Regions from separate parts of the Streptomyces luteogriseus genome, predicted to be linked through region 2. Evidence: riboswitches for the same ligand, from Rfam matches in the RefSeq annotation. Region 2 holds a riboswitch; each other region holds the start of a gene.
The links. A riboswitch is a leader RNA that binds a small molecule or an ion and turns the genes downstream of it on or off. The one in region 2 is predicted to bind cyclic di-AMP.

Region 1: another riboswitch for cyclic di-AMP. It lies ahead of BJ965_RS04690 (M23 family metallopeptidase); the one in region 2 lies ahead of BJ965_RS33375 (C40 family peptidase).
Region 3: another riboswitch for cyclic di-AMP. It lies ahead of BJ965_RS20070 (M23 family metallopeptidase); the one in region 2 lies ahead of BJ965_RS33375 (C40 family peptidase).
Region 4: another riboswitch for cyclic di-AMP. It lies ahead of BJ965_RS22935 (LysM peptidoglycan-binding domain-containing protein); the one in region 2 lies ahead of BJ965_RS33375 (C40 family peptidase).

Annotation. Positions count from the first base shown of each region.
Region 1 covers NZ_JACHMS010000001.1:1,016,133-1,020,756, forward strand. The annotation lists gene BJ965_RS04680 (SGNH/GDSL hydrolase family protein) at 56-841, opposite strand; gene BJ965_RS04685 (DUF6250 domain-containing protein) at 987-1,703, opposite strand; gene BJ965_RS04690 (M23 family metallopeptidase) at 1,873-2,787, opposite strand; cyclic di-AMP (ydaO/yuaA leader) riboswitch at 2,792-2,946, opposite strand; gene BJ965_RS04695 (alpha-galactosidase) at 3,262-4,624, opposite strand, start outside.
Region 2 covers NZ_JACHMS010000001.1:7,514,959-7,519,582, forward strand. The annotation lists gene BJ965_RS33350 (8-amino-7-oxononanoate synthase) at 1-219, shown strand, start outside; gene BJ965_RS33355 (DUF397 domain-containing protein) at 307-537, opposite strand; gene BJ965_RS33360 (helix-turn-helix domain-containing protein) at 547-1,407, opposite strand; gene BJ965_RS33365 (ATP-binding protein) at 1,621-2,079, shown strand; gene BJ965_RS38785 (DUF6328 family protein) at 2,080-2,571, opposite strand; gene BJ965_RS33375 (C40 family peptidase) at 2,611-3,084, opposite strand; cyclic di-AMP (ydaO/yuaA leader) riboswitch at 3,089-3,290, opposite strand; gene BJ965_RS33380 (hypothetical protein) at 3,638-3,946, opposite strand; gene BJ965_RS33385 (ATP-dependent Clp protease proteolytic subunit) at 3,955-4,590, opposite strand.
Region 3 covers NZ_JACHMS010000001.1:4,550,629-4,555,252, forward strand. The annotation lists gene BJ965_RS20060 (dihydrofolate reductase family protein) at 1-981, shown strand, start outside; tRNA gene BJ965_RS20065 (tRNA-Met) at 1,048-1,121, shown strand; cyclic di-AMP (ydaO/yuaA leader) riboswitch at 1,419-1,575, shown strand; gene BJ965_RS20070 (M23 family metallopeptidase) at 1,587-2,627, shown strand; gene BJ965_RS20075 (aldo/keto reductase) at 2,815-3,759, shown strand; gene BJ965_RS20080 (PrsW family intramembrane metalloprotease) at 3,859-4,624, opposite strand, start outside.
Region 4 covers NZ_JACHMS010000001.1:5,156,531-5,161,154, reverse strand. The annotation lists gene eno (phosphopyruvate hydratase) at 1-95, opposite strand, end outside; gene BJ965_RS22935 (LysM peptidoglycan-binding domain-containing protein) at 383-1,075, opposite strand; cyclic di-AMP (ydaO/yuaA leader) riboswitch at 1,079-1,245, opposite strand; gene BJ965_RS22930 (LysM peptidoglycan-binding domain-containing protein) at 1,474-2,451, opposite strand; gene BJ965_RS22925 (cytochrome P450 family protein) at 2,597-3,871, opposite strand; gene BJ965_RS22920 (nucleoside triphosphate pyrophosphohydrolase) at 3,930-4,624, opposite strand, start outside.

The DNA.
Region 1 (4,624 bases), 6.5 Mb from region 2:
TCCCACCCGGCACGGCCCGCACGGGAGCCGACCCCGACACGCGGAAGCCGCTCCCTCACGCCACCGCTGCGATCCGCATCCTGATGTCGTCCGGCGACAGCGCCCCCTTGGCCGTCACATGGTCGCCCGACGACTCGCCGCGCAGCCGGCGCCCGATCCACGGCACCAGGAACTCCCGCGCCCAGGCGACGTTGTCCCGCCGCATGTCGAGAGCGCCGCGCGGGGGCAGCGGGGGCCACGGCTGCTCGGGGTCGGCGGGCACGTCGAGGCCGAGCACCTGGCCCGCGCGGAGCGCCACGCGTGTGTGCCCCTCGGGCGAGAGGTGCAGCCGGTCGGCGTCCCAGGCCCTGCGGTCCTGCACACTGCGCAGGGACCACAGGTCCAGGACCGGGCAGCCGTACCGGTCGGCGATGGCCCGGACGTGTCCGTTGTACGTGGCGATCTTGCCGCGCAGGTGCTTGAGGACGGGCACGCCACGGGTGTCGAAACCGGTCGTCACCATGACCGTGCCGGACACGGCGGTGAGCTGGGCCAGGGCCCGTTCGAAGCGCTCGGCCACCTCGTCCGGGTCGGTGCCGGGCCGGATGATGTCGTTGCCCCCGGCGCAGAACGAGACGAGGTCCGGGGCCATCTCGACGGCCCGCGGCACCTGGTCCGCCACGATCTGGTCGAGGAGCTTTCCGCGTACGGCGAGATTGGTGTACTGGAAGTCGCCCTCGGGCCTGCGGTCGGCGAGCAGGACGGCGAACCGGTCGGCCCAGCCGACGAACGCCCCGTCGGGGCCGGGGTCGCCGACGCCCTCGGTGAAGCTGTCCCCCACCGACACGTACGACCCGATCACTGCTCTGCTGTCACTCTTCGAATCGTCTGCCACAGCGGTCCATGATTCACCTTCGAATGTGACCTACGCGACCGTAGGAAAGGGTTGACGGGCGGTGAGATAAGCCACTCCTAAAGTGTTCACCAACTCCGGAATACACCGCTTGTCAGGGATGTTTCGGGGTGAGCCGCCAGACCCGGAATCCGCTGATCCGGAAATGGCTCCACACGGTCCGGAAGGCGAAGTGCCCACCTGTGTACGGCTGCGGGTCGGTGTGGTCGAAGACGAGCCGGCCGTTGTTCCACCACCGGACCGTGGAGCCGTCGGAGACGATCCGGACGCGGTTCGGCTCGCCCGGGACCAGCAGCGGCTCGGTGTAGTCGAAGACCAGGGGGCGGACACCGGGTTGGCCGACGTAGCGGCGCAGCCGGGTCGTGGTGTTGTGGTTGGCGCCGTAGCCGGCGTAGTACGTCGTGAGGTGGTCGTACTCGTCGAGCGCCCCGCCGCGCGGCGTCGCGAAGAGGTCATCCGGGGAGCGGACGTCGGTCGCGTTCCAGAAGTTGTTGAGGTCGGAGACGCGGTCGTTGGCTCCCCCCTCGGACACCGGCGTGGCGGTGTACTCGAGGACGTACGGGCCGTCGAGACGCCGTGTGAACCAGACGGTCGCCCCGCTCGGTACGTCGATCTCCAGGACGCCGCGCGAGGCGGTGACCGTACCGCCGTCCTGGAGTTCGGTCACCCACTGGGTGAGGCCGTGACGGAAGTCGTCGTGAGCGATGAGCCGTCGGCGCCCGGGGACGGCACTCGCGCTCCCCGTCGGGGCGATGGCCGCCAGGGCGGCTCCTGCTGCCAGGGCTGCGAACGTTCTGCGGGTGGTCGGCACGGGACACAGCTCCTTCAGAAAGCGCTTGCACTCACGATGCGATCACTGTGTCTCAACTGCCGCCCCCTGTCGATCCCTTGAGGCGGTCGACGCAGACACACCGAAGGCCGGACCCGGGGATCGGGGTCCGGCCTTCGGAGGCGTGTCAGGCAGGCGGTCGTGCGGTCGGTCAGCCGACAGAGACGCCGTGCGAGCGCAGGAACGCGACCGGGTCGACGTCGGAGCCGTAGTCCGGCGTGGTGCGGATCTCGAAGTGCAGGTGCGGTCCGGTCACGTTGCCGGTCGCGCCCGACAGGCCGACCTGCTGCCCGGCCGTCACGGTCTGGCCGGCCGAGACGGAGAGCTGGGACAGGTGGGCGTACTGGGCGTAGTGGCCGTCGTTCAGCTTGATGACGACCTGGTTGCCGTAGGCGCCGCCCCAGCCGGCGGAGACGACCTCGCCCGGGCCGACGGCCTTGAGGGACGTGCCGGTCGGTACGACGAAGTCGACACCGGTGTGGTAGCCGCTGGACCACATGCTGCCGGACATGCGGTACGGCGTGCCGACGGTGGCACCGTCCACCGGGAGGGTGTAGCCGCTGGAGTTGCTCTCGGCGGCGGGCTTGGCCGCGGCCGGCTCGGCAGCGGTCTGCGCCTTCGGGGCCGACTCGGCGGCGGACGGCTTCGGGGCCGAGGCCTTCGGCGCGTCCGGGGCGGCGGCCTTCGGCGCGCTCGCGGCCTTCTTGCCGATCGACAGCTTCAGGCCCGGGTGGATCAGCGACGGGTCGGAGCCGACGGCGTCACGGTTGTCCGCGTAGAGCTTCTTCCAGCCGCCGCTGACGTTCTGGTCGTCGGCGATCCTCGCGAGATAGTCGCCGGCCTTCACGGTGTACGTGCGGGGGCCATTGGCCTTTTCGGCGGCCTTCTTCTCGGCGGCCGGAGCGGACTGGACGGCCTTTTCCGGAGCCGTCTCCGGGGTGGCGGCATGAGCGCCGGCGGCCCCCATGAGCGGCAGGGCGAGGGCGGCCCCGCCGGTTCCGGCGACGGCGATGGAGCGGGTGAAACGCTGGGACTTGGGGCGGCGGTGCTTACCCTTCGCGGGCATGGCGAATTCCTCTCCGTCGCCTGCGAGGTGAGCTGTCGGGTGCGGGCTGGAGATGCCCGGCCGCGCCGTGGCGCGGCTTAACCCCAAGCCGTTCCGGGAACCGGAACAGGCGTCTTACCTGTGGGTCCCCCGCTCCTGCCGTACGTCGGGTCAGTGTGTGGGGCTCCGGGCGGCGGCAGGATTAGGCGTCCGTCCGGATTGGTGTGGAACGTAAGCGACCAAGACGCAATAGGACAAGCTTGCGGTTGCCCGTGACGGTGTTTCCCTTGATGCCTCGGCAGATGCGGCGTCACCGAGCGTGGATTACGGATCTCCCGCTTTCCTCAATACCCCTGAATAACGCCAGAATTACGTGAACATGGCAACAACACATCGTCACGAATATGACGATGGTCACGCACCCCGACCTCATCTCCTTTACGATCGGGGCACGTTACCCCTTAGCGGCCGAAGCTCCCTATTCGGACAGAACGACTACTTCCGCTTAAGCCGGACGACTGCGGCGTCCAGGTCTCCACGCAGACCGACCCCCAGTCCGTGATGAAGCAGCACGGCCCCTCGGTGTACTTCGCCGGTTTCGAGGCATTCGTACTCTGCTGCCGGGTCGAGACCGCGCAGCCGGAGTGCCGGTACGCGCTCGCCGTAACGCTGCGCCTGGAGCCAGGCGAGGACGACGGTCTCGTCGCCGAGGACGTACTGCACGGCACTCGATCCACCCTCCGGGGGACGCAGCCGGTAGAGGTCGCCGCGCTGCACCACGGGCCGGATCTCCTTGTAGAGCCCCACCCACTCCCGCGCCTCGGCGAGCTCCTCGCGCGTCCACTTCGTGAGGTCGCCGCCGACGCCCAGCACGCCGGCCATGGCACTGACGAAGCGGAACCGCAGGGAGCTGGCCCGCCGGTTGAGCATGGCGTTCGGACTGTCGGTGACCCAGGCGGCCATGACCCGGGCCGGATGGATCTGACTGAAGCCGTCCTGGATCGCGAGCCGGTCGAGCGGGTCGGTGTTGTCCGAGGTCCACACCTGGTCCGTGCGGCTCAGCACGCCGAGGTCGATCCGGCCACCGCCGCCCGAGCAGGACTCGAAGGCGACTCCCGGGTGGGCGGCCCGCAGCCGGTCCAGCAGGGCGTACAAGCCGTGCACGTGGTCGATCCACAGCCGCTGCGGGTAAGGGTCGTCCGGCCAGCCGGCGTCGGTGAAGCAGCGGTTGAAGTCCCACTTGACGTAGTCGATCGGAGCACTGGAGAGGAGCGCGTCGAGCTGCTCCCACAGGTACTCCCGGACGTCCTCGCGGGCCAGGTTCAGTACGAGCTGATTGCGGAACTCCGTCCGCTTTCGTCCTGGTTGGTACTGCACCCAGTCCGGGTGCGCGCGGTACAGGTCGCTGTCAGGGTTGACCATCTCGGGCTCGACCCAGATCCCGAACTGCATGCCGAGGCCGTGCACGTGGTCGGCGAGCGGCTTCAGTCCGCCCGGGAAGCGGTCGGGGTTCGGGGTCCAGTCGCCCAGTCCGGCCCGGTCGCTGGTACGTGCCCCGAACCAGCCGTCGTCGACCACGAACAGCTCCACGCCCATGGCGGCGGCCCGCTCGGCGAGCGCCCGCTGCTGCTCCTCGGAGATGTCGAACTCGGTCGCCTCCCAGGAGTTGAACAGCACCGGCCGGTCCCGGCCGACGTCCGGGATCACGTACGCCCGCTGGTACGCGTGCCAGGCGCGGCTCGCCCCGCCGAAGCCGCCGTCGCTCCAGAGCCCGGCGAAGACAGGGGTCGTGTACGACTCCCCCGTGCCCAGCATCAGCAGGCCCGAGTCGTCGTGGCCGGCGCCGCCGGTGATCTGC
Region 2 (4,624 bases):
GTGCGTCCGGACGCCGCGGTGGTCTCGGTGCGGGCGCCCTCTCCCGAGGACGCCGTGCGCTGGGCGGCGCGGTGCCGCGCGGCGGGCCTGGCCGTGGGGTGCTTCCGGCCCCCTTCCGTGCCGGACGGCATCTCACGGCTCAGGCTGACCGCCCGCGCGGACCTGACCGCTCAGCAGATCGAACGCGCTGTACGACTGATCGGCGAGACGCGGCCATGAGTCGGCGAGACGCGGCCATGAGTCGGCGTGACACGGCCGTGCGTCGCACGATGACGGTCTGATCGAAGACGGCCTGATCGAACGCGGTTACATGCGTTCCACCGCGGCCGCGAACGCCGCCCAGCTCCCCGGGGAGAAGAGCAGTGCGGGTCCGGCCGGGTCCTTGGAGTCGCGCACGGCGAGCAGCCCGGCCCAGGGCGGGGCGTCCGGACACGCGGTCTCGACGCAGTTGTTCGCACCGGTGCTGTAGCTGCTGCGCAACCACCGCACACCGTGCAGTTCGATGCTTGAGGGGACGTGACGAGGCAGTGCACGCATGGTGCCTCCTTACGCGCCGGCGGCTGTCCCGGCGATGAAATCCAACGAGTCCTCGGGCGAAAGGGCGTGGATCTGAAGGGCGTTGAAGGCCTCCGTGTAGGCCTGGAGGTCTTCTTTCCGTTCGAGGTAGAGGCTACTCGTCAAGTGGTCGAGAACAACCACATCCAGATCAGAAGTGCTCGAAAACGAGAAGATTACGAAAGGGCCGGTGACGCCGATGTGTGCCCCGGCGGCGAACGGCAGTACCTGAAGGCGCACTTGGGGCAGCCGGGCCGCCTCGACCAGCCGTTCCAGCTGGCGGGCCATGACCCCGGGGCCGCCCACCTCCCGGCGCAGCACCGCCTCGTCCAGAACGGCACTGAGTTCCAGCGGGGGATCCGCACGCAGAACGTCCTGCCGGGCCAGCCGCACCTCGACCAGCGTGTCGAGCCCGTCCTCCGGAAGTCCCTCCACCGCGGCCCTCGTCACCGCACGGGCGTACTCGGGCGTCTGGAGCAGTCCGGGGACGACGGTGGTCTCCAGCGTGCGCATCGTGTCGGCCTGCGACTCCAGGCTGATGAAGTCCCGGTAGGTGGGCGGCAGCACTCCCCGGTAGGCGTGCCACCAGTGGTGCCGGCCCCCGTTGTCGTCGGACCCCGCCAACATCATGAGCAGTTCGCGAAGTTGGGAGTCCGTCACGCCGTAGACGTCGAGAAGTAACCGCACATCGGCCGGTTTCACCCCGCTCGTGCCCGTCTCGATCCGGCTGACCTTGGACTGGTGCCAGCTCACCAGCCGGGCCGCCTCACCGCTCGTGAGCCCCGCAGAGGTGCGCAGCGCACGCAGTTCGGCGCCCAGTTTCCGGCGGCGCACCGCGGGACCGTGCTGCATGGGCTCCTCCTTACTCCTTCCGAGCCACCCAAATACGGTCTCGCGTCGCAGAGTTCACCGCTTTGAGCGACAGATATATGCACATCTTGGTGGATCGCCGTCCTTCAGGGGTGCTCTGGTGGCAGTCTGGCGACGAAGCACCAGTCCGGGACCGTACTCGAACCATCCGCTCCGTGTCGGGCTCCGGTCCCGTGGGAAAAGGACGATGTCGCCATGGCAGACCATCTGGAAGCATCCGTCACTCTGCCGAGCGATCCCGCCTCGGTCTCCGCAGCGCGTGCCTACGTGGTGGGCACGCTGGCGGAGTGGGGCCTGCCGGCGGACACGGAAGTGTCCGACACCGTCCGACTCATCATCTCCGAACTCGCCACCAACGCCGTCCAGCACACCTTCGGCCAGTCGCCGACGTTCACCGTGGACGTCGAACTGGACCGTGACGAGCACCTGCGCATCGGTGTCACGGACAGCCACCCCCGCTTCCCCAGACGCCTGCCGGCCGCCGTCCAGCAGGACAACGGCCGCGGCCTGGTCATCATCCGCTGGCTGACCGCGGAATGCGGCGGCAGGCTCCGCATCCGCCCCACGCGCGAGGGCGGCAAGACCATCTCGATCGAACTTCCCTGGGTCGTCCCGGTCCAGCCGGTGACGACCGCGGTGCAGCAGGAGCCGTAGTCACACGCGGCGGGACCCGCACGGCGTGTCCAGCGGCGCCCTCCTCGCGCCCCGGCCCGCGCGACCCGCATCCGGGCCATCCCCACGGCCTTGACGCCCGCTCCGCGCCCCGCGCCCCCCGCCGGAGCCCGCGGCCGTCACCGGCGCCGCGCCGACGCCTCCCGGTGCGCTGCCGCCCCTCGCAGCCCTGACGGCTGTCCGACGGTGTGCCGCAGCGGCGAAGAGGGCGGCGGCCAGGATCGCCGGCGGCAGGGCGCTGACGTAGGTGACGCGCTGGAGCGCGTCGAGTTCCTCGAAGCGCGGGGCGAGAGCCGGCGCCAGCGGGAAGAAGAAGAGGATCTGCACGCCCGTCCGGGTGACGCGCAGTTCCTGGAGCAGCTCGACGAAGGTGCGGTCGGCGCGTCGCAGCGGCGTCTCGTTGCGCGCGGTGCAGGGCGGTGCTCGGCCATGGGAGCACGGGTATGCACATGAGCCCGTGTCACGCTCCGGCATGCGGCGGCGCGTCAAGGACGCCGCCGCACGCCGGGCGGATCACTTCACGCGTCCGTACCAGACACTCTTGGTCCAGATCTTCTGCAGTCGCACCACGTCCCCGCTCTTCGGGGAGTGCCAGAGCTTGTTCTTACCCGCGTAGATACCGACGTGGTACACGTTGCTGCCCGAGTGGAAGAACACCAGGTCCCCCGCCTTGCGGCTCTTGGCGGAGATGTGCTTCGTCTTGTTGTACTGCTGGGCAGCCGTGCGGGGGAGCTTCTTGCCGGCCTTCTTGAACGAGTAGAGCGTGAGCCCGGAGCAGTCGAACCGGTGCGGACCGGTGGCCCCGTACCTGTAGGGCGAACCCTTCTTGGAGGCCGCTATCTGGAGTGCCTTGGTCGCCGGTGTGGCCGCAGCGGCTTCGGATGCGAAGCCGGGCGCCACGATGGAGCCGCTCACCGCGGCGATGGTGAGCGCCGAGGCCGTGCCGGCCCGGGCCATGAGCGACGGGACACGATTGAGCGCAGTCATGCGCAACCCTTCGTCAGCCGCCTGTGAAGGATGACCTGTCGGATTCGGGCTGACAAAGTTGCCCGGCCGCTGACGCGGCTTCACCCCAAGGGCTGCTCGGGGGCGGTCATGGCGTGACCGTCCCGGCGACCCGTCGTGCTCGGGTCCTCCACTCCTGCCGATCCACTCCTGTCGACCGGTCATCCGGGCGGCGGCAGGACTCGGCGTCCGCCCGGATCGCCCCGCCACAGCGGCGGGGGCTTGTCGTCAGACAGGGATCTTGGCGCATGCCTGTCCGGATTTCCCAACGGAACCGGGGATTTGTGTTGTTACTCACCACTCACCCGTTCGGGTGGACACGTGTGCGTTCGAGCCACTGTCCACGGGTTCGCGGAGCTCCGGACCAGCGACGGAATGCCCCATTCCGTCCATCGGCTACGCGCGTTGCGCAACCGGAGCGGCTCCAAAATCGGTCTCCCGCCTACTCCGAACAGGGGTACGTCTTTTGGTCCGTTTCAACTCAGCTCCGGGCGCGTCGCCGGCGGTGCGTGCGTCCGGAGTCGACGGTTCCGCGTCAACTGACGGACTCCGGGGGCAGGGTGAGCCGGGCGGTGCGCCGCTCACCGTCCAGCACCCGCAGGGCCCGGGCCAGCGTGCCGGCGTGCAGTTCCGTCTCGCCTCGCCGGTGCATCAGGGCCAACGCGTCACGCAGCGCGGTCGCCTTGCCCACCAGGGCCTGAGCGGCGCGCAGTCCGCGGTAGGTGTCGCCCTCCTGGGCCGGGTTGATGCGGCCGAGCAGGTCGACGACATCGAGGTAACGGTCGATCAGTTCCGCCTCGGCGCGTGTCAGGGCGGGCAGCGGCGGCAGTTCGGGCGGGAGCACCGGGGGCCTCACCGACCGGTCGACGGGGCCGGAGTGGCCTTGCGGTTGGGGATGACCCCGTCCACCAAGCCGTACTCCACCGCCTCCTGGGCGGTGAGGATCATGTCCCGCTCGATGTCCGCGCTCACCTGCTCCCGGGTGCGGCCCGAGTGCAGCGCGAGCATCTCCTCCATCCGGCTCCGGACGCGCGTCAACTCGTCGGCCTGGATCGCCAGATCACCGGCCTGCCCCCGGACCGGCTCGGGCAGGGCGGGCTGATGGATCACCAGGCGGGCGTCGGGCAGCGCGAACCGCTTGCCGGGCGTGCCCGCCGCCAGCAGCACCGAGGCCGCGGCACCGGCCTGGCCCAGGCAGATGGTCTCCACGTCGCAGGAGAGGTACCGCATCGTGTCGTAGAGGGCCGTCATCGCGTGGAAGGTGCCGCCGGGGGAGTTGATGTAGAGCGAGATGTCGCGCTCCGGGGCCCGGTGCTCCAGGTGCATGAACTGGGCCATCACGTCGTTCGCCGAGGTCTCGTCCACCGGTGCCCCGAGGAAGACGATCCGCTCCTCCAGAAGCTTCGAGTACGGATCCATCGTCCGTTGCCCGGACCCCGTGCGTTCGGTGAACTCGGGCAGCACATGGCGGGCGGACGGTCGGGTCATGACGAACCCCTCCTCGCGGGCAGAGCCGTCTCCG
Region 3 (4,624 bases), 3.0 Mb from region 2:
GCCGGCACCATCCGCGCCGACAACCCGCGGCTGCTGGTGAACTCGGAGAGCCGCCGGGCCGCCCGCACCGCCGCAGGCAAGCCCGAGTACCCCCTCAAGGTCACCGTCAGCGGCTCCGGCGACCTCGACCCGGACGCCCGCTTCTGGCACACCGGAGGGGGGAAGATCCTCTACACCACCGACCAGGGCGCCGAGCGTGCCCGCTCCCTGGGCCTGAACACCGACGTCGTCCCGCTCGGCGCCGACCTCGACTGGCGGCGGCTGCTCACGCACCTGCACGACGTCCGGGGCGTACGGCGGCTCATGGTCGAGGGCGGCGGACTGATCCACACCCAGCTCCTCACCCAGGGCCTCGCCGACGAACTCCAACTCGTCCTCGCCCCGCTCTTCGTGGGCGACCCCCGGGCCCCCCGCCTCTTCGGCCCCGGCGGCTACCAGGGCGGCCGGCTCCGGCTGCTGGAGACGCGGCGGATCGAGGACGTGGTCCTGATGCGCTACGAGCCGACCGCCCCGGGCACCGGCGGGCTCCCCGCCGCCGCCGACCACCACTGGCTCGCCCTCGCCTGTGAACTGGCCGAGCGCTGCCCGCCGTCGGACACGGCGTTCAGCGTGGGCGCGGTCGTGGTCGCCGCCGACGGCACGGAACTGGCCCGCGGCCACTCCCGAGAGGCCGGCGACCCGGTCGTGCACGCCGAGGAGGCGGCCCTCGCCAAGATCGACCCGGCCGACCCGCGCCTGCCCGGCGCGACGGTGTACAGCAGCCTGGAGCCGTGCGCCCGCCGCGCCTCACGCCCCGCCCCATGCGCCCGGCTGATCCTCGACGCGGGGGTACGGCGGGTCGTCACGGCCTGGCGCGAGCCGGACACCTTCGTGACGGACGCCGACGGCAGCGGGCTCCTCGCGGCCCGGGGGGTGGAGGTCGTCGTCCTCCCGGAACACGAGGAGCGGGCCAAGGCCCCGAACCATCACCTGCCGGGCTGAGCACCGGCCCGATCGGTGGGTGTGTGCGAGTGGTCCCGCGGATGGCGTACACTGGAGTCACAACGACGCGGGGTGGAGCAGCTCGGTAGCTCGCTGGGCTCATAACCCAGAGGTCGCAGGTTCAAATCCTGTCCCCGCTACTGAAGGCCGAGGGCCGGAATCCGAAAGGGTTCCGGCCCTCGGTGCTTTCCCATGCTTGCCCGATGGCTCACTACGGTCGGTGAGCGAACCGTCCCGTTCCGCATAACAACTGACGCACCGTCAAAACCCGTCAGTCACCTGCGGTGCGGTCAACTCGCCCGATTTAAGCCGGTCATGGCAGGTAAGTCCGCGCGAAAAAGGTTAATGATCAAGTGGAATCGCTGGAATACCCCTCGCGCCTCCATTAACGTTCGATAACGCAGCGCGGTCGTCCCAGCCGTCACAGAAGGCGGCTCCGTGCGCACGCGCCGAATCCCGAAAGGGAACCGGGGAACCACCACTTGGGGTGAATCGGGCGGATACCACCGTGGAAGCACGGCAGGTATACGCGCGTAGGAGACCTTCCTGCTCCGAACCCGTCAGCTAACCCGGTAGGCGAGAAGGAAGGAAAGGAGTACGCCCACGTGGCGTCCAACCGGCCTGCCCCCGCGGCCCCGTACGCGCCGAAGCGCGAGAACGACACCTTCGGATTCGGCGGCCAGCACACCGACGAGGGCCCGTTCCAGGAGTGGAACCCCACCGAGGAGTCCATCCGTCCCGTCCGCGGCCGGCATCGCGTCACCAAGCAGCGCGGCGGAGGCCTCGCCCGCAGCTCCACCGTCCTCGGCGTCGGTGTCATAGCCGCCGTGGGTGCCGGCGGCATGGCCAGCGCCCAGACCGGCAAGCCCCCGGTGTCCATCTCCGTTCCGGACCTGCCCTCGGTGGGTTCCCTCATCTCGGACGACGACACCCCCGAAGGTTCCGCCACCCCGCTCAGCAGCCTCGGCACCGCCACCGCGGACACCGCGAAGGACACGTCCGGCGCCCGCGCCGGCGCCGGTGACGCGCTGCGTGCCCGGATCATGGCGCAGGTCGAGCACCAGCAGGAACAGATCGAGACCAAGGCCGCCGAGGACGCCGCGGCCGCCGCCGAGAAGGCGGCCAAGGAAGCGGTCGCAAAGGCGGAGAAGGAAGCCAAGGCCAAGGCCGCCGAGGCCAAGGAGAAGGCGGAGGAAGAGGCCAGGAAGAAGGCCGAGGCCGAGCGGCTCGCCGCCCTCGCCAAGCAGTTCACGCTGCCGACCTCCTCCTACACCCTCACCTCGACGTTCGGCCAGGCCGGCGCCTACTGGTCCTCCGGCTACCACACCGGCCTCGACTTCGCCGCCCCCACGGGCACGCCGATCAAGGCCGTGCACAGCGGCACCATCACCGAGGCGGGCTGGAACGGCTCCTACGGCTACAAGACCGTGCTCACCCTCGATGACGGCACCGAGATCTGGTACGCGCACCAGTCCTCCATCGGCGTCAGCGTCGGCCAGAAGGTCAGCACCGGCGACGTCATCGGCCGCGTGGGCGCCACCGGCAACGTCACCGGGGCGCACCTGCACCTCGAGGTCCACTCCGGCGGATCCGCCAGCGGCATCGACCCGATGGCCTGGCTGCGGGGCAAGGGACTGACTCCCTGAGCAGTGCGCGCTCGTCGAAGCATCGGCGGCCCTGACGACGACCCCTCGACGTCAGGGCCGCCGGCTTTTGCGGTGTGGCGCGGAGCGGCTTCGTCCGGTGCGGCGGCGTGCGGGGTGGCGTGGGGTTTACGGGAGTTTTGCGTCCGTTGCGGAATGAGGCGTTCCTGCGCGGTCGTTGACACCGACCATGACGACTCTTCGCAAGCTCGGTACTTCCGACCTCGAGGTCTTCCCCCTCGCCCTCGGCGGCAACGTGTTCGGCTGGACCGCCGACCAGGACCGGTCCTTCGCCGTCCTCGACGCCTACACCGCCGCCGGCGGCAACTTCGTCGACACCGCCGACGTCTACTCGGCGTGGGTCGACGGCAACCAGGGCGGTGAGTCCGAGACCATCCTCGGCGCGTGGCTCGAAGCGCGCGGCAACCGCTCCGACGTCGTCGTCGCCACGAAGGTCAGCCAGCATCCCGGCTTCCGGGGCCTGTCCGCCGCCAACATCAAGGCCGCCGCCGACGCCTCCCTGCGGCGCCTGCGCACCGACTACATCGACCTGTACTACACACACTTCGACCAGCCCGACGTGCCCGTCGAGGAGATCATCGGCGCGCTCGACGACCTCGTGAAGTCCGGCAAGGTGCGGCACATCGCCGCCTCCAACATCACCGCCGAGCGGCTGCGGGCGTCCCTGGAGTTCTCCGACCGCGAGGGCCTCGCCCGGTACGTCGCCCTCCAGCCCCACTACAACCTGGTCTCCCGTGACACCTACGAGGGCGAGATCCAGGACCTCGCCGAGCGGGCCGGCCTCGCGGCCGTTCCGTACTACGCGCTCGCGTCCGGCTTCCTCACGGGCAAGTACCGGCCCGGTACGCAGGTCGAGAGCGCGCGGGCGGGCGGTGCCGCCAAGCATCTGGAGACCGAACGGGGGCGGCGGGTTCTCGACGCCCTCGACGAGGTCGCCGGGGTGCACGGCGCTCCCGTCGCCACCGTGGCCCTCGCCTGGCTCGCCGCGCAGCCGACCGTGGCGGCGCCGATCGCTTCCGCGCGGACGGTGGAGCAGCTGCCCGCGCTGCTCGGCGTCGGGGAGCTGACGCTCTCGGAGACCGAGATCGCGCGGCTCACCCGGGCCTCGGCCTGATCCGAGCTTCGGGAGCGGCTTCAGGGAGCGGCTTCGGGAGAAGCTTCGGGGAGCGGATTCGGTAGCGGAGCTTCGGGCGCGCGGTTGCGGGGAGCCGCTTCAGGAGCGGTAGGGGTTGTACGCGGGGTACGGCGTGTACGCGGGATACGGCGCCGACGGGTGGCCGTACCCGTACACCCCGTACATCGGCCAGGGCGGTGGCGTCACCGGGACCGGAGGGGCGGTGATCCGGGCCGCGTGGTCCAGGGCGGGGCGGGCCACCTCCCGACGCCGCCACAGCTCGCCGAGCAGTTCCCGCTCCCGTACGGCGAAGTCCGCCCCGGGGCTGCCCCGCCGGGCCCGGTGCCGCAGGAACGCCAGCGACGTCGCGTACGCCTCGTACCGGGCCACCTCCCGGGCCGCCGCCCTGCCCGCGTGCCGGCGGGCGTACTGGCGGGCGATCCGGCGGGCCCGCATCGAGCCGAGAGCGTACGGCTCGGCCGGGGTCAGCCAGCCGGCGACCGCGTAGGCGGGCAGCTCCGCCCGTACGGTCCTCAGCTCCCGCTGCCGCGTCCAGATCACCAGCCACGTCAGCAGCCCGAAGATGGGCACCATGAACGCCGCGTACACGGCGAAGAACCCGTACTCGCCGAAGGCCGACGAGCCGTTCCACATCGCGTGCATCCCCATCGCGAGCAGCAGCCCGCCGAGCGGGAAGGCGATGCGGCGCAGGGGCCGGCGGCCCGCCGAGAGCGCGGCGATCCCGAAGCCGATGCCGGTCAGGACCGTGAACAGCGGGTGCGCGAACGGCGACATGATGATGCGCACGAAGAAGGTCGCCGCCGTGACGGAGGCGATGCCGCGGCCGCCGGTGAGCTGGTCGGTG
Region 4 (4,624 bases), 2.4 Mb from region 2:
GTGCTGCCGTCGTCGAGGCCGACCTCGACCTCGACCGTGGGGTTGCCTCGGGAGTCCAGGATTTCCCGGGCTACGACGACGTCGATGGACGGCACGAGCATCTCCTTTTGATGTGACGCGGTGACGCGGGTCGCGCGGACCCGGCGAGGTGCGGGCCTTGGTGGCTCGCGACATGAGCCTAACCGGCTCCGGGCGATCGGCCACCGGGTCGCCCACCTCATGGACAGAACCGAGAGTAAATTGTTTCCGAACGGAACAAAGCCGGTTGCCGAAAGAACCCCGCCCCGGTGCGTACGGGGGAGGACGCACCGGGGCGGGGAGCCTGTGGACCCTGGGCGGGTCCGGGCGGGCCGGGCCCCTGGCGGGCCCGGTGGGCCGCTGGTTACTTCAGGTGCAGCTGCTGGCCCGGGTAGATCAGGTTGGCATCGGTGACGATGTCCTTGTTCAGCTCGAAGAGCTTCTCCCAGCCGCCCTTGACCTTCTCGTCCGCGGCGATCGAGCTGAGGGTGTCACCCTTGACGACCTTGTACTCGCCGTCGCCCTTCTTGACCTTCTTGCCGGTCGGGGTGGTGACGGTCTTCTTGGCCGCGGGGCGCTCGTCGGAGCGGGAGGCCGGCTGCTGGGTCTCGCGGGACTCGGTGCTCTGCTGCTGGCTCTGCGAGGAGCTGCCCGAGTCGTTCGTGGAACCGCCGCCGGTGTAGGCGGCGCTCGACAGGCCCTTGCCGCAGACCGGCCAGGCACCCTTGCCCTGGCCCGCGAGGACCTTCTCGCCGATCTCGATCTGCTGCGCCTTGGTGGCCTGGTCGGCGGTGGCGGCGTACTTGGTGCCGCCGTAGCCGGCCCACGTGGAGGCGGAGAACTGCAGACCGCCGTAGTAGCCGTTGCCGGTGTTGATGGACCAGTTGCCGCCGGCCTCGCACTGGGCGACGGCGTCCCACTCGGAGGCGGTGGCGGCGGAGGCGCTGCCGGCCGCCATCAGCGGAGCGGCGACGGCGGCACCGGTGACGCCGGCGAGCGCGACGACGCGGGTGGCCTTGGACGGACGGCGGTGCTTGCCCTTGCTGGAAAACAGCATGGTGGATCCCCTCACCGACGCCTGCGAGGTGAGCTGTCGGGTTCGGGCCGGTTGAGTTGCCCGGCCGCGCCCCTCCCGGGACGCGGCTTCACCCCAAGCCCTTCCGGCACAACTGTCCGGTCGGGCACCTACCTTGGGTCCCCCGCTCCTGCCTACGGCGCTTGACGCGACGACTGTTCCCGTACGGCCGCTGGCAGGATTCGGCGTTGCGGCAGCCGGGGCTCGTGGTGACGAGCGGTCACGACCGTAGACACGCGATCCACGGAATTTCAAAGACGATCAGGGCTTCTGAGATCTATCTCTCACGGGTCCCAAACGGTACATTAGCCGCTAATCATGACGTGAACTCGCGCGGTTTCGGGGTGACTTCCACCCTCGTTTCCGCACTGCCCGAACGGCTACTTCTCGTCCCCTTCGCCCTCCACCGCGAGCTTCTGACCGGGGTGAATGAGGTTCGGGTCGGTACCGACGGCCTTCTCGTTGCCGTCGTAGAGCGCGTGCCATCCACCGCTGACGTCAAGGGAGTCGGCGATGGACCAGAGACTGTCGCCGACTCCCACGATGTAGTCGCCCTGGGCGGGGTCGACAGAGCCCTCGTCGGAGCCCGCGTCGCCGCGCGAGGCGTGACGGCCCGTGGACTCGTCCGCGCGGCCGCTGTCGGACGGGAGGGTTTCGTCGGCACTGGGGCCGCGGTGACGGCCGGATCCGGTGTCGGTCAGCTCCGAGGAGTCGTCACTCTGCCGCGACTTACCGGACTTGCCACTCCCGGGGGTGGCCGACGGAGAGCTGCCGGACCGCTGATCCCGCTCTGTGGAGTCGGAAGATTCAGGCGACTTGTCCGACTTAGCCTTTTCATCCTCCTCATCCGACGGCGAGTCGGACGACGACGGGGACGAGGACGGACTTGCCGAAGGCGACGACCCGAGCGAGTCGAGCAGGCCGGGCGAGTCCGTCGGGCCGGACGAATCGGATGAACCGGACGCGTCGGAGTCCGAGTCCTTGCCCTGCTCGAGCCCGGAGAGCAGTCCGCAGGTGCGCCACGCGCCGACCCCCTGGTCGGCGAGGATTCTCTCGGCCACGGCTATCTGCTGGGAGCGGCTGGCCAGGTCCGCGCTCGCGGCGTAGTCGAGGCCGCCGTGGTTCTCCCAGTCCTCCTGGGACAACTGCAGGCCGCCGTAATAGCCGTTGCCGCTGTTCTGGCTCCACGCACCGCCGGTCTCGCAGTCCGCGACCCGGTCCCAGGTCGTGCCGTCGGCCGCACTGGCGCCGGAGGCCCCGAGGAGCGGGATCGCGATGGCGGAGCCGGTCACGCCGGCCGCCACGAGGAGAGCCGGAGCCTGACGGGGGCGGCGGTGCCGACCGTTCCCGGAGAGCATACGGAGACCTTTCGCGAGACAGCAGTGAGCAACGCTGCGTGATTCCCCGCCGCGTTGATGGGTGAACGTATCGGCAGACGATCACTTGTCACAAGTTCATGCCGCGCAGATCACGTGAAGATCACAGGTCTGATGTTTCGTCACGTCATGCCGGTGCGAACTCCACCGGCAGCGTGCGCAGCCCTCGCATGATGAGGCCGCCGCGCCACCGCAGCTCGGCCGGATCCGCGGCGAGCCGGAGGTCAGGGAGCCGGGTGAGCAGGGTGGCGAGCGCGGTCTGGCCCTCCAGGCGGGCGAGCGGGGCGCCGAGGCAGTAGTGGATGCCGTGGCCGTACCCGAGGTGTTGGTTGTCACGTCGGGAGAGGTCCAGCACGTCCGGATCGGCGAACCGCTCCGGGTCCCGGTCCGCGGCGGCCAGGACGACGAGGACGGGGTCGCCGGCCCCGATGCGCTGCCCGCCGAGGGTGAGGGGCTGCGTGGCGAAGCGCCAGGTGGCGAGTTCGACCGGGCCGTCGTAGCGGAGGAGCTCCTCGACGCCGGTCTCCAGGAGGCCGCTCTCCCCGGCGGCGAGGGACGCCTGGAGCCGTGTGCGCTGCTCGGGGTGGGTGAGGAGGGCGTAGGTGCCGTTGCCGATCAGGTTCACGGTCGTCTCGAAACCGGCGAACAGCAGGATGAAGGCCATGGCCGCCGCCTCGTTCTCGGTGAGGTGCTCGCCGTGGTCGGAGGCGCGGATGAGACCGGAGATGAGGTCCTCGCCGGGGGCGGCTTGCGCAGGCAGCGCCTCCCGCTTGCGGTGGATGAGGTCGGCGAGGTAGCCGCGCATCTTCTTCACGGACCGCGCGACGCCTCCCCTGGGGCCGCCCTGGTGACGGATCATCATGCCCGCCCAGTCGCGGAAGTCGTCCTGGTCCTCGCGCGGGACGCCGAGCAGGTCACAGATGGCGTAGATGGGGAGCGGGAACGCGAACTCGTGGATCAGGTCGGCGGCCCCCTTGTCCGCGAACCCGTCGATGAGGGTGTCGGTGAGCTCCTGCACCCGCGGCGCGAACTCGGCGACCCGGCGGGGGGTGAACGCCTTGGACACCAGCCGTCGCAGCCGGGTGTGGTCCGGCGGGTCGATGTTGAGCAGATGGGTCATCAGCTCGGCCTTGCGCTCCCCGGGGATCCCGGTCTTGCCCTTGGCGTGCGCCGGTTCGTCGTGGTGCGCGGGGTTCTTGGAGAGCCGGTGGTCGGCGAGCGTCTGCTTGGCGTCGGCGTACCGCGTGACCAGCCAGGCCTCCACACCGCTGGGGAGCCGCGTCCTGTGGACGGGGCTGTGCTCGCGGAGCCAGGCGTACGCGGGGTAGGGGTCGCTCGCGAACTCCCAGGTGAAGAGGTCGGGAGCGGTCGTGGGAGTGCGGGGCTGGGGCTGGTCGGTCACGCCTCGACCGTATCCGTCCTCCGGCTACCGGCAGCCCCGGGCTCCGTCCCCGGCCCGCTCAGCCCTCGGCGTCCCTGATCGTGTCCCGGTACGCGCGGGCCGCCGCTCTCAGGGCCGCTTCCGGGTCGACGCCCTCCGACTCGGCGCGGACGGCCAGGGCCAGGAGGTCGTAGCCGATGCCCTCGACGGGTGGGAGCGGTATCTCCAGGCCCGCCGTGCGGACGCGGGAGGCCAGCTTGGCGGCGAGGGCCAGACCGGGCTGGCCGAGGGGGATGCCCTCGGTGATCGAGGTGCGCTGCTTCTCGACCGCCTTGGTGCGCAGCCAGTGCTCCTTGACCTCCTCGGGGGTGGTGGCGGTCGCGTCACCGAAGACATGCGGATGGCGGTGGATCAGCTTGGCGACGATGCCACCGGCCACGTCGTCGATGGAGAAGGGCTCCTCACCGTCCTCCGGGCGGCCCTCCTCCGCGATGCGGGCGTGGAAGACGACCTGGAGGAGGACGTCGCCGAGCTCCTCGCGCAGTTCGTCGCGGTCGCCCTCCTCGATCGCCTCGACGAGTTCGTACGCCTCCTCGATGCCGTACTTGGCCAGGCCCTCGTGGGTCTGCCGGGAGGACCAGGGGCATTCGGCGCGGATACGGTCCATGACCTGGACGAGGTCGAGGAGCCGGGCGCCCGGCAGGTCGTAGGAGGCGGGCAGCAGCTCCAGCTCGGGCATGGCGATGCGGCCGGTGCCGGCGAGGCGGGCCAGGC